2 regions of the Mesorhizobium sp. genome follow, and region 1 is predicted to be linked to the other one. Evidence: predicted binding sites of a transcription regulator. Region 1 holds the regulator's gene; the other holds the start of a gene.

Region 1 (7,537 bases):
ACCGAAGCCGTCGGCGATCTCTATACTTCTTCGCTGGTGGCGCTCGGCTTGATCCTGTTCGTCATCACCTTCCTCATCCTCGCCATCGCCCGCTATATGCTGATGCGCATTGACGCCCGTACGGGAGCCTGACCGATGTCGACAGCCGCATCACTTCACCAGAGCCGCAAGCGCAGGAATGGCGTGATGATGACGCTCTGTGTCATCGCCGCCGGTATCGGCCTGGCCTGGCTTGCGCTGATCCTCGGCGCACTGGTCTACAAGGGCGCAGCCGGCCTGTCCTTTGACGTGTTCACGCAGATGACGCCACCGCCCGGCGACGCCGGCGGCCTGCTCAACGCCATTTACGGCAGCGTGGTGATGACGATCATCGCCGTCATCGTCGGCACGCCAATTGGCGTGCTCGCCGGTACCTACATGGCCGAGTACGGCCGCTTCTCGAAGCTCACCACCGTGGTGCGCTTCATAAACGACATCCTCTTGTCGGCCCCGTCGATCATCATCGGCCTGTTCGTCTACGAACTGATGGTGCGGCCGATGGGACATTTCTCGGCGATCGCCGGCGCCGTCGCGCTCGCCATCCTGGTGATCCCGGTGGTGGTGCGCACCACCGAGGACATGCTCAACCTGGTGCCGAACGCCCTGCGTGAAGCCGGCACCGCGATCGGCGCGCCGCGCTGGGTGGTCATCAAGTCGGTCGCCTATCGCGCCGCGCTGTCCGGTATCGTCACCGGCATATTGCTGTCGATCGCCCGCATCTCCGGCGAGACGGCGCCACTGCTCTTTACAGCGCTCAACAACCAGTTCTGGTCGAGCAATCTCAACGCGCCGATGGCCAGCCTGCCTGTCACCATCTTCCAGTTCGCTCTCAGCCCCTATGAGGAATGGCAGCAACTGGCCTGGACCGGCGCACTCATCATCACATTGACGGTTCTCGCGCTCAGCATCTTCGCGCGCAGCCTGACCGGACGCAGAGAGGACAAATGAGCCAGATGTTGTCGCCAGACATGACGATCGCCGCCGAGGCAGCGACCAAGGCCAAGATCGAGGTCAAGAACCTCAACTTCTACTACGGCCAGAGCAAGGCGCTGAAGGACATCACGCTGTCGTTGCCGGAGCGCAGCGTCACCGCCTTCATCGGACCGTCGGGCTGCGGGAAGTCGACGCTGCTGCGCGTCTTCAACCGCATCTACGAGCTCTATCCCAAGCAGACCGCCGAGGGCCAGGTGCTGCTCGACGGCCAGAACATTCTTGACCGTTCGCAGGATCTCAATCTGCTGCGCACCAAGATAGGCATGGTGTTCCAGAAGCCGACGCCGTTCCCGATGTCGATCTATGAGAACATCGCTTTCGGCGTCAGGCTCTATGAGAAGATCAGCAAGGCCGAGATGGATGGCCGCGTCGAACAGGCGTTGAAGCGTGCCGCTCTTTGGAACGAGGTCAAGGACAAGCTGAACGCCAGCGGCCTCAGCCTCTCCGGCGGCCAGCAACAGCGGCTCTGCATCGCCCGCACCGTGGCGGTGAAGCCGGAAGTCATCCTGCTCGACGAGCCGGCTTCGGCGCTCGACCCATTGTCGACGGCCAAGATCGAGGAGCTGATCGACGAATTGCAAGCCGACTACACGATCGTCATCGTCACCCACAACATGCAGCAGGCGGCGCGCGTATCGAAGCAGACGGCCTTCATGTATCTGGGCGAACTGGTCGAGTTCGACCGCACCGAGAAGATCTTCACGTCGCCCCGCGAGAAGCGCACGCAGGACTACATTACCGGCCGCTTCGGCTGAGCTCAGGCATACGAGGGACAGAATCATGAGCGAACACACAGTCGCTGCTTTCGACGAGGATCTCGGACAGATCAGCAGGCTCATCAGCGACATGGGCGATCTCGCCGGTTCGATGGTCGGCGGCGCGACCAAGGCATTGCTGAATTCCGACAACGCACTGGCCCAGCGCGTCGTGTCCGATGACGCCATCATGGACGCGCGCCAGCGCGAGCTCGACGACCGCGCCATCACCCTGATCGCCAAGCGCCAGCCGATGGCCGACGACCTGCGCCATGTCGTCGGCTCGATCCGCATGGCCGGCGATCTCGAACGCATCGGCGACCTTGCCAAGAACATCGCCAAGCGCGTCGGCACCGTCGGCCTCAGCGTCACCCCGCGCGACCTGTCGCATTCGATCGACGGCATGGCGCAACTGGTGCTGATCCAGGTGCAGGGCGTCATCGAGGAGTATGCGGCGCGTGATGCCGCCGCGCTGGCAAAGCTGCGGGCCGACGACGAACGCATCGACGTCAAATACACTTCGGTGTTCCGCGAACTCCTGACCTATATGATGGAAGACCCGCGCAACATCACCGCGTGCACGCATCTTCTGTTCTGCGCCAAGAATCTCGAACGCATCGGCGACCACGTGACCAACATCGCCGAGAATGCGTATTATGTCCTGACCGGCACGCAACTGCCCGCCAATCGCCCGAAGCAGGACGAGACGGCGATGTCCGCACCGGCTGCATGACAGGGGTGACCAAGCGATGATCGCGCCACGCATCATGGTGGTGGAGGATGAGGAGCCGCTGGGGGTGCTGCTCCGTTACAATCTCGAATCCGAAGGCTACCAAGTCGAGGTGGTGACGCGCGGCGACGAAGCCGAGATTCGCCTGCAGGAGAACGTACCCGACCTCCTCGTACTCGACTGGATGGTGCCGGCGGTGTCGGGCATCGAACTCTGCCGCAGGTTGCGGATGCGCTCGGAAACCGAACGGCTGCCGATCATCATGCTGACCGCGCGGGGCGAAGAGAGCGACCGCGTGCGCGGCCTTTCCACCGGCGCCGACGATTATCTGGTCAAGCCGTTCTCGACGCCCGAATTCATGGCCCGCGTGAAGGCCCTGCTGCGCCGTGCCAAGCCGGAAGTCCTGTCCAGCGTGCTCAAGGTCGGCGACATCGTTCTCGATCGTGAATCGCACCGGGTCTATCGCAAGAAGAGCGAAATCAGGCTCGGTCCGACCGAATTCCGCCTGCTCGAATTCATGATGCGCCACCCCGGCCGGGTGTTCTCGCGCAGCCAACTGCTCGACAATGTCTGGGGCGAGACGATCTATATCGACGAGCGCACGGTGGACGTGCATGTCGGGCGCCTGCGCAAGGCAGTCAACAATGGCCGCATGCCCGATGTCATCCGCACGATACGCGGAGCCGGCTACGCGATCCGGGAAGACTGATGACTACCGTACCTACGCGACGTTCTTGCCGATAGCGCCGGACTTCGCCTGCGCGCCCGGCGCGAAAATCTCCTGGTCGACGAAGGTCAGCGCGCGCATGGCGCAGCCTTCGCGGATCAAAGGCAGTTCGTTCGGTTCGGTATCGAAGGAGATCGATTTCGAGTGCTGGCCGCCGGCGGTCTGTGCGATCGCCTCGCGCAATGCCGGCTCGATCAGGTCGAAGGCGGCGGCGCTGACGCCGACCATGGCGACCGGGGCCGGGTCGATGAGTGCGAACAGGCTGCCGAGGCCAAAGCCGAGCGCTTCGCCGGCCTTGCGATAGGCCGCGCGCTCCGGGCCGTCCTTTTCGCGCGCCACGGCCGCCAGAGTCCGCATGTCCGCGTCGCTGACGTCTATCGGCTCGGCGTCCTCGCCCATCTGTCTTGCATTGCGCCAGATGGCGTAATTGCCGGCATAGGCCTCGACACAGCCGCGCCGTCCGCAGCGACAGAGCGCGCCGTAAGGCCGGTGGATCATGTGGCCGAACTCTCCGCCCGAAGAATGCGTGCCGGTAAACAACTCGCCCTTCAGCACCAGGCCCATGCCGATGCCGTGCGACAGCAGGATGGCGATGAAATCGTCACGGTAACGCTCCGGATCGCGCCAGCGCAACGCAATCGCCATCATGTTGCAGTCGTTCTCCATGGTGGCGGCAATGCCGAATTCGCGCTCCAGTATGTCGGCGAAGGCGATGTTGGTCTCTGGCGTGATCGGCGACCATAGCATGGCGCGGGCATGGGAATCGGTGATGCCCTGGATCGCCAGCGCGATACGGGCGACGCTGCGGACGTCGAGGTCGGGGTCCTCGAGCCGGCGCCGGACGATGGCAACGCATTCGCCGATCAGCTCGTCACGCGGCATGGTCAGCGTGTCCAGCCGGCGTTGCTCCTCGGCTATCACCTGTCCGGCATAGTCGATGACGGCGACCGAGAGAAAATTGAGCGACAGCACAACGGTCATGACCGCCGCCGCTTCCGGATTGAGGCCAAGACCGACCTGAGGCCGGCCCCGCTTCAGCGATCCGGCCTCGCTCGGCTTGGTTTCCGCCAGTATGCCTTCGCCGATCAGATCGGATGAAATCGTCGATATGGTCGAATGGCTAAGTCCGGTGGTCGCCGCGATCTCGGTGCGCGAGGGCTGTCCGGTCCGGCGTACGGCCGCAATCACCATCGCCCGGTTGCGCCGGCGTAGATCGTCGTGACGGATTCCGACCGACATGCTCTTTCACATCCTCCCTGCCGCAGCAGCCTTTTCGTGATGTCGAAGGCCATCAGCGACGCCTGAGGCGCATCGCGCCGCAGGTTGTTTTAAACCAAATTCTGGCAGAAGCCCGCGATCCTGTCATTATTTATTCGGAGCTCGAAAAAAATTCACGTGGACATCAAAATCCATCAGAATCGATGTTGACAGCGTTCCGGTGTTGCATCAGTGTTTTTTCGAGGCTCGAAAAAATGGAGCCTCTGTGCCGGCCTTCGGGTCAGTTTGGTCGCGCCATACGCGGCGCAGGGAGGATAACATGAAAAGATTCACAGCCGCCATCCTGGCGGGTGTCGCCATGTCGCTGACGCTCGTGTCGGTCGCGCAGGCGAAGGGCAAGGTCATCGGCGTTTCCTGGTCGAACTTCCAGGAAGAGCGCTGGAAGACCGATGAGGCCGCGATGAAGAAGGCGATCGAGGCCGCCGGCGACAAGTATATTTCCGCTGACGCGCAGTCCAACCCGGGCAAGCAGCTGACCGACGTCGAAAGCCTGATCTCGCAGGGCGCCAACGCGCTGATCATCCTGGCGCAGGATGCCTCGGCCATCGGACCGGCCGTGCAGAAGGCACTCGACGAAGGCATTCCGGTGGTCGGCTATGACCGCCTGATCGAGAACAAGGACGTGTTCTACCTCACCTTCGACAACAAGGAAGTGGGTCGCATGCAGGCTCGCGAAGTGTTCAAGGTGAAGCCCGAGGGCAACTACGTGTTCATCAAGGGCTCGGGTGCTGATCCGAACGCCGACTTCCTGTTCTCGGGGTCGATGGAAGTGCTCAAGGCAGCGATCGACAGCGGCAAGATCAAGAACGTCGGCGAGGCCTATACCGATGGCTGGCTGCCGGCCAACGCGCAGAAGAACATGGAGCAGTTCCTGACCGCCAACGACAACAAGGTCGATGCGGTGGTGGCGGCCAATGACGGTACGGCCGGCGGCGTCGTCGCGGCGCTGACCGCGCAAGGTTTGGCCGGCACCGTGCCGGTGTCGGGCCAGGACGGCGACCATGCCGCGCTGAACCGCATCGCACTGGGCACGCAGACCGTGTCGGTGTGGAAAGATGCCCGCGAGCTCGGCAAGAATGCCGCCGAGATCGCCTCGCAGCTGGCCGACGGCAAGAAGATGACCGACATCGCCGGCGAGAAGGACTTCACCACGCCAGGCGGCAACACCGTCAAGTCGTTGTTCCTGACCCCGGTCGCCATCACCAAGGCCAACCTCAACGTCGTCATCGACGCCGGCTGGATCAAGAAGGACGAGGTTTGCGCCGGCGTGGCCGCGGGCAGCGTCCCCGCCTGCAACTAAGAAGCCGTCCAACCCTGCTCGATCACGACGCCGCGGCCCCAAAGAGCCGCGGCGTTTTCTCAAAAAGATTTGTGTTTCCGCCTTGGGCGGGTAGCTTCTAGGCTGGTTTCGGCATCCGCGTCAGACGGCAAGCCGTTGGGAGGAAATCATGACCGACACAACGTCCACCCCGCAGGCCGATACCGCGCGGGCGTCCGAGCTCGGCGCGGTTGCCCGTTTCCTGAAGGCGACCGAGATCGACACCCGCATGCTGGGCATGGTCGGCGCGCTGCTGGTCATCTGGATCGGCCTGCACGTGATTTCCAGCGTACGCCTCGGAGTCAATCCACTCGATTTCGACAGCCGTACCTTCCTGACGCCGCGCAATCTCTGGAACCTGTCTGTGCAGACATCCGCGGTCGCCATCATGGCCTGCGGCATGGTGCTGGTCATCGTCATGCGCAACATCGATCTCTCCGTCGGCTCCGTCGAAGGCGTGATCGGCATGGTGATGGGTTTCGCGCAAGTGCATTTCCTGGTGCGGTTCGTCGGGCTTGAGCTCGGCAATCCGTGGATATGGGTCCTGGCGCTGCTGATTGGCCTGGCGCTCGGCCTGCTGATCGGCGCCTTCCAGGGTTTCATCATCGCCTATCTCGAAGTGCCGGCCTTCATCGTGACGCTGGGTGGCCTGCTGATCTGGCGCGGCGCCGCCTGGTGGGTGACAAGCGGCCAGACCGTGGCACCGATGGATGCCACCTTCCAATTGATGGGCGGCGGGCCGGCGGGATCGATCGGCGCGACATGGAGCTGGGTCGTCGGCATCGTCGCCTGTATTGCCGTGGTGTTCGCGCTGTTCAATGGACGGGTGCAACGCAAGCGTTTCCGTTTTCCGTTGCGTCCAATCTGGGCCGAGACACTGCTTGGAGCCGTCACCTGCGCGCTCATCCTGGGTGCGGTCTGGCTCGCCAACTCCTATCCATGGCCGATCGGCATCGTGAACCGGTACGCGGCGGCCCACAACATCACCGTGCCCGAGGGGGGCCTGTTCATCGCTCACGGCATCGCCATTCCGGTGCTGATGGCGATCGCGGTCGGCCTTGTCATGACCTTCATCACCAACCGCACGCGCTTCGGACGTTATGTGTTCGCCATCGGCGGCAATCCGGAAGCGGCCAATCTCGCCGGCATCAACACGCGCTGGATCACCATGAAGGTGTTCATGATCATGGGCGTGCTGGCCACCATCGCCGCGGCGATCTCGTCGGCGCGGCAGAATTCGTCCACCAACGTGCTTGGGACGCTGGACGAGTTGCTGGTCATCGCCGCCGCCGTCATCGGCGGCACGTCGCTCGCCGGCGGCTCGGGAACGATCATCGGCGCGATGCTCGGTGCGTTGCTGATGCAATCGCTGCAGTCAGGCATGGTGCTGCTTGGCGTCGACTCGCCGCTGCAGAGCATCGTGGTCGGGGCCGTGCTGGTGATCGCCGTCTGGCTCGATACCGTTTACCGCAAGCGCGTCTGAGCATGATCCGGTTTTCGGACGAGATCAGCTCAAGCAGGAACTATTAGGGGAGGCATCGCCATGATTGAGAAGACTGCTCCTGCAGCCACCGCGCTGGTCGACATGCGAAACATCTCGATCGCGTTCGGCGGTATCCGCGCCGTCGATGATGCGTCGATCGATCTTTTCCCTGGTGAGGTCGTGGCGCTGCTAGGCCATAACGGCGCCGGCAAGT
Region 2 (7,537 bases), 1.3 Mb from region 1:
ATCGCGATGTTGCGGGGGTTGGCCGCGCGCGACGGGCAGGACGGCCGGCAATAGACGCCGGTGGTCGAGACCGAATACCAGAACTGGCCGTCGGCGCCACGGTCACGCGTAACGATACGTGCCCAGCGCGGATCGTCGATGACCGCCATCGATTGCGGAATGTCGCGCGGGGCCATGTTCATGATCGTGCACCTCCTCGGTCTGCCCGCATCGGGTCGTGTCCTGAAGATGGGGGCAACAGCGCGCTCGAACCACCCGTTTCCTGCCAAGCCGGCCGGAAACGGGTGGGGCTCTGCCTATGCCTGCTTGATCAGGCCAAGCTGCGTCAGCGCCTTGACGCCGTCGTCGAGGCCGATCTCCGAGACGATCCTGCCATCCTCGATCTTCAGTACGGTGGTGCCGGTGAACCGCATTGTGCGGCCGCTGGCTGCCGGCAGTGACCCCACGAGGAAGTCGCTGAAGGCCGGGCCGGTATGCGTGCCGCCGCCATCCCACTGGCCAACGACATAGTCGCCCTCGGCGATCAGCTCGGCCGCGCCCCAGAAATGCAGGTCGGGGAACGCCGCGCGGAAGTCGGTCATGAAGGCCTTGATGTCGTCGCGGCCACGGCGCGGCTCATGCAGCGAATAATGCAGCAGCATGTCGGGCGCCGCCAGTTCGTCGACGATATCGAGGTTGCAGGTCTCGCCCCAGAAATGGGTGAACCAGCGGCCGACAATGGCCTTGTTGTCGCTCTCTTTGGACATGATCGATCTCTTTCCTGTCTGTCGGTTGGCCCACCCTGATGGCTGGGCCTGATCGATCTCTAGCCTTTGCCTGAAGCCGCCAAACTCCGGTTCTTGCCCTGGTATCGAAAGCGGCATCGAGGCACGCAGTGTCCGAGCCGGAACAACGGGTTGGGGGCCGATCCTGATTCAGCCCCGCAGGATCAACAGCCGCGACAGCAGCCGCTCAATCGTCGTCGCCACCGGCGGGCTTGGCCTTGCCGCACTGCGCCAGAACCTTGCCGATGGCCGCGCCCGAGCCGGCGAGCGGAAAACTGTTCGCGCCATAGCTGTCGGCGCTGACCGTGATTTCGCCTTTCGAGCGCAGCAGGTCCAGCAACGGGTCGCCACGCGCCAGCTCGATGGTGAAATAATTGTACATGGCTTCGAGCTGGAGCGTCTTCGTCACCGTCTTGCCGCCGGCCTTGAACTCGAATGAAGCGCTGATGCCCGGCTCAATCTGCTGGCCGGCATCGCCGAGATCATAGCTCAGCACCGGCTTGGCGAAGCACGCCAGCAGCAGTTGCGCATCGCCTTTCGGCCCGCCGCGGACCGAGGCAGTCAGCACCTTGCCGCCCTCGTCTTCCTCCATCCTGGCGCTCCAGCCACACGGCGCGGCAAACGCCGGCTGCATCGCCAGCAATGCCAGGACCGTGCCGCGGGTCACGATTTTAACCGCGCTGATTACCAATATTCCTCTCCCCGACAATCCCCGGGCATTTGCCGCATCCGCCCTGAGCATATAGGACGAACGGCCTCGCGGCATCGCTTGTCGCGGTGCATGCCGAGGGTTTCGGCTCGACTGTCTGGGAGAGTGGCTTGGGTTCCTGTGTTCGACTGTTCTGGCTGGCGGCCACGTTGGTGATCCCGTCGATTCCGGCGCGTGCCGAATGGAAGCCGGTCGAGAAGGTCGAGACCTACACCATATCGGGCCAGACCGGGGAGCAGCTTTATCGTTCGATCGGCGAGCACGGGCCGCTGATCCGGGGCGCGACGACACGCGCCATCGCCTACACCAACTTCAAGCTCACCTGGGTTCGGGACTACCAGCCCAGGGGCAAGGATTGCGTGCTCGCCTCGGCGAAGCCGAAGCTCATCGTCACCTATACCTTGCCGAAACCCGCGGGTCCGCTCCCGCCGGCGGTCCGGAAAAACTGGGACGTCTTCATCGCCGGCGTCACCGCGCACGAGAAGGTGCATGGCGCCAGCATGATCCAGATGGTCCACGACATCGAGGCGGCGACGATAGGCCTCACAATTCCAGATGATCCCAAATGCAGCAAGATCAGGGACGAGGTGGTCAGGCGGCTCGACGCGATCTCGAAGGCACGTGTGCAAGGCAGCCGCGATTTCGACCGTGTCGAATTCGGCCAGGGCGGCAATCTGCAACTGCTGGTGCGTGACCTGCTGATCGGTGGATAGCCGAAGACGCCAGGTTCGACATAGCGCCGACGAGAAGGATCGCCACATCGGGAAGATTGCGCGTCGCGACGACGTGCCCGCATCGCCATCGCCAATCGAACCGGCCGTTCGGCAAGATCGTCGTCACGCTCTGACGGCCAGGCTGCCAGAGCGCGAGATGACCGGTTACCGGCTCAAGTCGAGCGCGGCGCTGAGATCGCCCATCGGCGGCTCGCCATTGGCGGCAAGCGCCTTGTCGCGGGCGACGATGCCCGCCAGCACCGGCAAATCGTAACGCTCGGTGATGAAGCGCAGGATCGACGTCGTGTCGTATTGCGTGTGGTCGACGGTTCCCATCCTGGCATAGGGCGAGATGATGAAGGCGGGAATGCGGTTGCCCGGCCCCCACCGATCGGCCTTCGGCGGCGCGACATGATCCCAGAAGCCACCATTCTCGTCGTAGGTGACGACGACCAGCATATGGCTCCATTGCGGGCTCTTCTCCAGATGCGAGACGATGTCGGCCAGATGCTGGTCGCCCGACGTCACGTCGGCGTAGCCGCTGTGCTCGTTGAGATTGCCCTGCGGTTTGTAGAAAGTCACCGCCGGCAGCTTGCCGTCGTCGATCGCCTTGATGAACTCCGCGCCGCCGAGGCCCCCGTCGCGCAGATGCTGTGCGCGTGCGGCGGTACCCGGCGCATAGGCGGCGAAATAGTTGAAGGGCTGGTGGTGGAACTGGAAGTTCGGCACCGGGGTGGCGTTCTTGCCGTCAAGCGTGGCTTGCCAGGCGCCCGCGTACCAGGCCCAGTCGATGCCCCTCAGCGACAGCAGGTCGCCGATGGTCACCTCATGCTGCGGTGGCAGCGTTGTTGGGGCTGCCGGGTCGGCGAGTGCCGCATCGCCGCCCGCCGCCGGCTTGTTGGCGCTCGGCTGGTAAGGCGGCTGCATGGTGTTGACGGCGTAGAAGTCCGGCGTGATGGCGCCGTCATCGACGAATTTCGGCACGCCGCCCAGCGCCGAGGGCGGCGAATTGTCAGCCACCTTGAGCGTCACGCCATCCGGTTCGACGACGGCGATCTGGCCCTTCACCGGGCTGGTGTCGGCATGCGGATAATAGGGCGCGCAGGCGCAGGCGAGCATGATGTGGTTGAAGAAGGAGCCGCCGAAAGCGCCCTGGAAGAAATTGTCGGCCAGCACATATTTCCTGGCCACCGCCCACATCGGCAGGTTCGAGCCGTCGTAATGGCCCATGACGAGGCTGCCGGAATCGGCCCAGGCGACGAATTTGTCGTTGCGGCCGGCGTCGATCTGCATCTGCTCCTGGTAGAAGCGATGCCAGAGATCATGGGTGACGACACCGGTGCTCTCGTTGAAGCCCTTGGGATCGTCGATGGCGAAGCTGGCATTGGCCAGATGCGCCGACTGCGCCTCGGTCACGGCCGGCACCACGCCCTTTGCGGTCAGCCCGCCCCAGGCCGGCGGCAGTTCGGCCAGCGGCTGGCCATCGCGGTCGAGCTGGCGCGCCTGGTCGGCGCTGACATTGGCCAGCCCGTTGGCGCCGGGAAAGCCGCCATAGAGATTATCGAAGCTGCGGTTCTCGGCGTAGAGAACGACGACCGTGTCGATCTTGTCGTAGCCGGGAGGTGCCGCGTTGGCCACCGACGCCAGAGCGGAGGACGCGAGGCAGAGGGAGAAAAGCGACCTGATCATGGGAGCCTCATTGGCTGGGCTAGAGGAGCTTGTTGACGCTAGGACCGGCACTTGTCAGCTTTGTGACATGTGTCTGGATCAAAGGAAACGTATGCGGGACAGAGGGGGCGACGGAACACTGCCTATCCGGATACAAAGCAGTCACATGCACGGTCATCAACCCGTGGCAATCCAGATCCCTAATCGGCCACATCCCTAATCGGCCCACATCCTAATCGGCCCACATCCTAATCGGCCCACATCTTAATCGGCAAAGAGACAATCGGACCAGTCAACATGACAGCGCGACAAGGGAAAGGCCGATCCATCGCAGCCGCATTGCTAGTTGGCCTCGCAATCCTGCCCGGCAACTCCCTTTCCGCCGGAACCGATCGCCTCCACCCCGGTCCGATGTCGCGCGCGGACGCCTATGCCCGGGCCGCCGCCCTGACCGAACTCGGCCGAAAGCTGTTCTTTGACCCCTCGCTGTCGGCCTCGGGCAAGCAGGCCTGCTCATCCTGCCATGATCCGCGTCACGCCTTTGGTCCGGCTTCCGCTTCGCCCGTCGAGATGGGCGGGCCAAACCTCGACCAGCCCGGGCTGCGCGCCGTGCCGTCGCTGCGCTACATCCAGGCGGTGCCAGCCTTCAACGAGCATTTCCATGATTCCGACGACGAGGGCGACGAGAGCGTCGACAACGGGCCGACCGGAGGCCTGACCTGGGACGGCCGCGTCGACCATGGAGTGGACCAGGCAAAAATCCCGCTGCTGTCGCCTTTCGAGATGGCCAACAAGGATGCCGGCGCAATAGCCGCCAATCTGCGCAAGGCGCCCTACGCCGACGAATTCAGGGCGGCCTTCGGCGACGCGGTGTTCGACCACCCGGACGAGGCGCTCAACGCGGCCGCCGAAGCGCTCGGCACGTTCGAGCAGGGCAGCGCGGATTTCTATCCCTATTCCAGCCGCTACGACGGCTTCCTCGCCGGCAAGGCGACGCTGACGGCGCGGGAAATGCATGGCCTCGAACTGTTCGAGGATGAGTCGAAGGGCAATTGCGCCAGCTGCCATCTGAGTCGCCCGGCCAATGACGGCGAACCGCCGCAATTCACCGATTTCGGCCTGATCGGCGTCGCCGTTCCGCGCAACCCGGCAATCCCGGCCAACGCTGATCCCACCTATTTCGATCTCGGCCTGTGCGGCCCGCTGCGGACCGATTTCAAGGGTCGGACCGAATATTGCGGCCTGTTCCGCACCCCCTCGCTGCGCAACGTGGCGCTGCGCAAGAGCTTCTTCCACAACGGCACTTTCCACACGCTGCGAGACGCCGTCGCCTTCTACGCCACACGCGACACCGACCCCGGCCACTGGTATCCGAAGAACGCCGACGGCACGGTCGATAAATTCGACGACCTGCCAAAGGCCTATTGGGGAAACCTCAACACCGACCCGCCCTTTAACGGCAAGAAACCCGGCGACAAACCGGCGCTGACGGATGCCGAGATCGACGACATCGTGGTGTTCCTGGGCACGCTGACGGATGCGGATCAGGTGGCTGGTGTTCAGGCGGCGAAGTGAGGTTGGGCAGTGCGTGACGAGCACTTAGACAATAAGCGTCGCGCTGCCCCTCATCCGCCTGCCAGCTGCAATCTCGCCACCCATCTTGCAACGCTGGCCATTGGCGAAATCATGCGCGGTGAGGGGCAGCGCCGGCGTTGGATGGAATGGTCTGTCAGCACACTCACCCTCGCACCCTTGCCGCCCCGACACGCGCGGTTAGACTAGCCTCCACACCCGAGGAACCCCGATGATCGTCCAGGCCTGCATCAACGGCGCTCGCCCCAGCGACTTCCACCCAAAACTGCCGCTCACCGCGCGGGCGATGGCGAGCGATGCCGCCGCGTGCGTCGCCGTTGGCGCCGCCGAACTGCATATCCACCCGCGCAACGCGGACGGGCGCGAAAGCCTCGGAGCCATCGACGACACCGTGCTGGCCGTACGCCGGGCCTGTCCGGGCACGCTGATCGGCGTCTCGACCGGCGCCTGGATCGAGAACGACGAGGAACGCACCCGCGCCGCGATCGCCGGCTGGCGCGAACTGCCCGACTATGCCTCGGTCAACCTGTCGGAAGCCGACGCGCCGGCCGTCATGGCACTGTTGCGCGAACGTGGCGTCGGCATCGAGGCGGGCCTTGCCACGGTCGCCGATGCGCGGCGTTTCGTGGCGCTTGCCGGCCATGACCGGGTGCTGCGCATCCTCATCGAGATCGATATTCAGGACCTGCCCGCCGCGAGGAACGAAGCCGACGGCATCGCCGCTGTGCTCGAACGCGCGGGGGTGCGGCGGCAGATACTGCTGCATGGCGTCGACGCCACCGTCTGGCCGTTCGTGAAGATCGCGCATCAAAGGCGCTGGTCGACGCGCGTCGGGCTGGAGGACGGCAAGACGCTCGCCGATGGCGCGGTGGCGAAGGACAATGCGGAAATCGTCACCGCCGCGGCAGCGGTTTTCCGTGGCGCGCCGGCGGGCTGACGCCTACTTCGCTTCCTCATCCGGCGCCGACAGCCGCAGCACCAGCGCGGCCAGCGCCACCACCGGCGGCGCCACGAAACACCAGACGCCGGCATAGGCAAAGCCGAGCGCCGCCGCACCGCAGCCGATGGCGAAGACCACGACGGCGGCCGCCATGCGCTTCAGGCGCGCAACGATCGCCGGCCGGGCTTCCGCCGTCACGCCGCCCAACAGGTCGCCAAGGTCGATCATGATCTGCGTCGTCGTGCCGGTCATCAGTGTCGAGGGCGGCGCGGCGGAGAGATGGATGCGATGCACCGCGTTCTGGATCGCCATGGCGGCGACCAGAGTCATGCCGGTAACGATGGCGGCCAGGCTGTCGCCGCTCGGAAACGGGCCAAGCCTGATGGCCAGCACGGCCCCGGCGACGAGCAGCGCCAGCTTGACCGCCAGCAGGATGCCGAGCGCCGGCAGCTTGCGCCGGCGCAGGCGGGTGCCGACCAGCCGCGACAGCATGACGACGACGCAGAACACCGGCAGCGCCAGGAGCTTCGCCACCACGCCGGAAATGCCCAGCACCAGCGAGGCGCCCAGCGTGACGAAATTTCCCGTGACATGCGCGGTGAACAGGCCCTGCAAGGCGAGGAAGCCGGCCGTATCGACATAGCCGGCATTGAGGCTGAGCAAGAGCGGGAGGGTGGGTTTCACTGCGGCTTTTTCCGTGGCGAGGGTTCGCCGCAGCGTGTCACATCTTCGATGGTCTCTCCACCGCGAATGACGGCAGAAAATACCACCCCTTTGTTCAGCCTGCAGGGTCACCCATGAAGATTCTTGCGAAGAAGACCACCCCTATCTCATATGGCGTTCCCCCACTCCGTCTCGGCTTCGCTACGCTATGCACATATCTTCTGTGACTGGCGTGACTGGTCGGCCCGAGGCTTGATTGCCACGTGGTTCCCCCAATCCGTCGCTGCTTCGCAGCACCACCTTTCCCCCCTCCGGAGGGAAAGGAAGGGAGCGCTGCTGGACGAGCGTTGACGGCAAAAAGCTTGGCGCCTTTCCTCTACCCCGTCGATCGGGGGAGAGGTGGCGCGGCGAAGCCGAGACGGAGTGGGGGTCGACCAGCGCAGCATAAGACAATGCATGCGCCAAGCTGCCATGCACGCTACGGCCA

What was found. The regulator PhoB, encoded in region 1, activates phosphate uptake and scavenging genes when phosphate is short. The targets are predictions, from matches to a motif close to TGTCATNNANCTGTCAT.
Region 2: ACO07C_RS26735 (acid phosphatase) is a predicted target of PhoB. The motif match lies at 3,927-3,943, and genes of this name have one in related genera.

The regions. Positions count from the first base shown of each region.
Region 1 is NZ_OZ245860.1:4,284,778-4,292,314, forward strand. Features, by position in the region: gene pstC (phosphate ABC transporter permease subunit PstC) at 1-132, shown strand, start outside; gene pstA (phosphate ABC transporter permease PstA) at 136-987, shown strand; gene pstB (phosphate ABC transporter ATP-binding protein PstB) at 984-1,787, shown strand; gene phoU (phosphate signaling complex protein PhoU) at 1,813-2,520, shown strand; gene phoB (phosphate regulon transcriptional regulator PhoB) at 2,537-3,226, shown strand; gene ACO07C_RS20465 (ROK family protein) at 3,239-4,483, opposite strand; gene xylF (D-xylose ABC transporter substrate-binding protein) at 4,782-5,822, shown strand; gene ACO07C_RS20475 (sugar ABC transporter permease) at 5,971-7,323, shown strand; gene ACO07C_RS20480 (ATP-binding cassette domain-containing protein) at 7,384-7,537, shown strand, end outside.
Region 2 is NZ_OZ245860.1:5,547,874-5,555,410, reverse strand. Features, by position in the region: gene ada (bifunctional DNA-binding transcriptional regulator/O6-methylguanine-DNA methyltransferase Ada) at 1-182, opposite strand, end outside; gene ACO07C_RS26750 (ester cyclase) at 297-746, opposite strand; gene ACO07C_RS26745 (hypothetical protein) at 952-1,431, opposite strand; gene ACO07C_RS26740 (DUF922 domain-containing Zn-dependent protease) at 1,584-2,186, shown strand; gene ACO07C_RS26735 (acid phosphatase) at 2,352-3,875, opposite strand; gene ACO07C_RS26730 (cytochrome-c peroxidase) at 4,152-5,429, shown strand; gene ACO07C_RS26725 (3-keto-5-aminohexanoate cleavage protein) at 5,659-6,384, shown strand; gene ACO07C_RS26720 (YoaK family protein) at 6,388-7,071, opposite strand.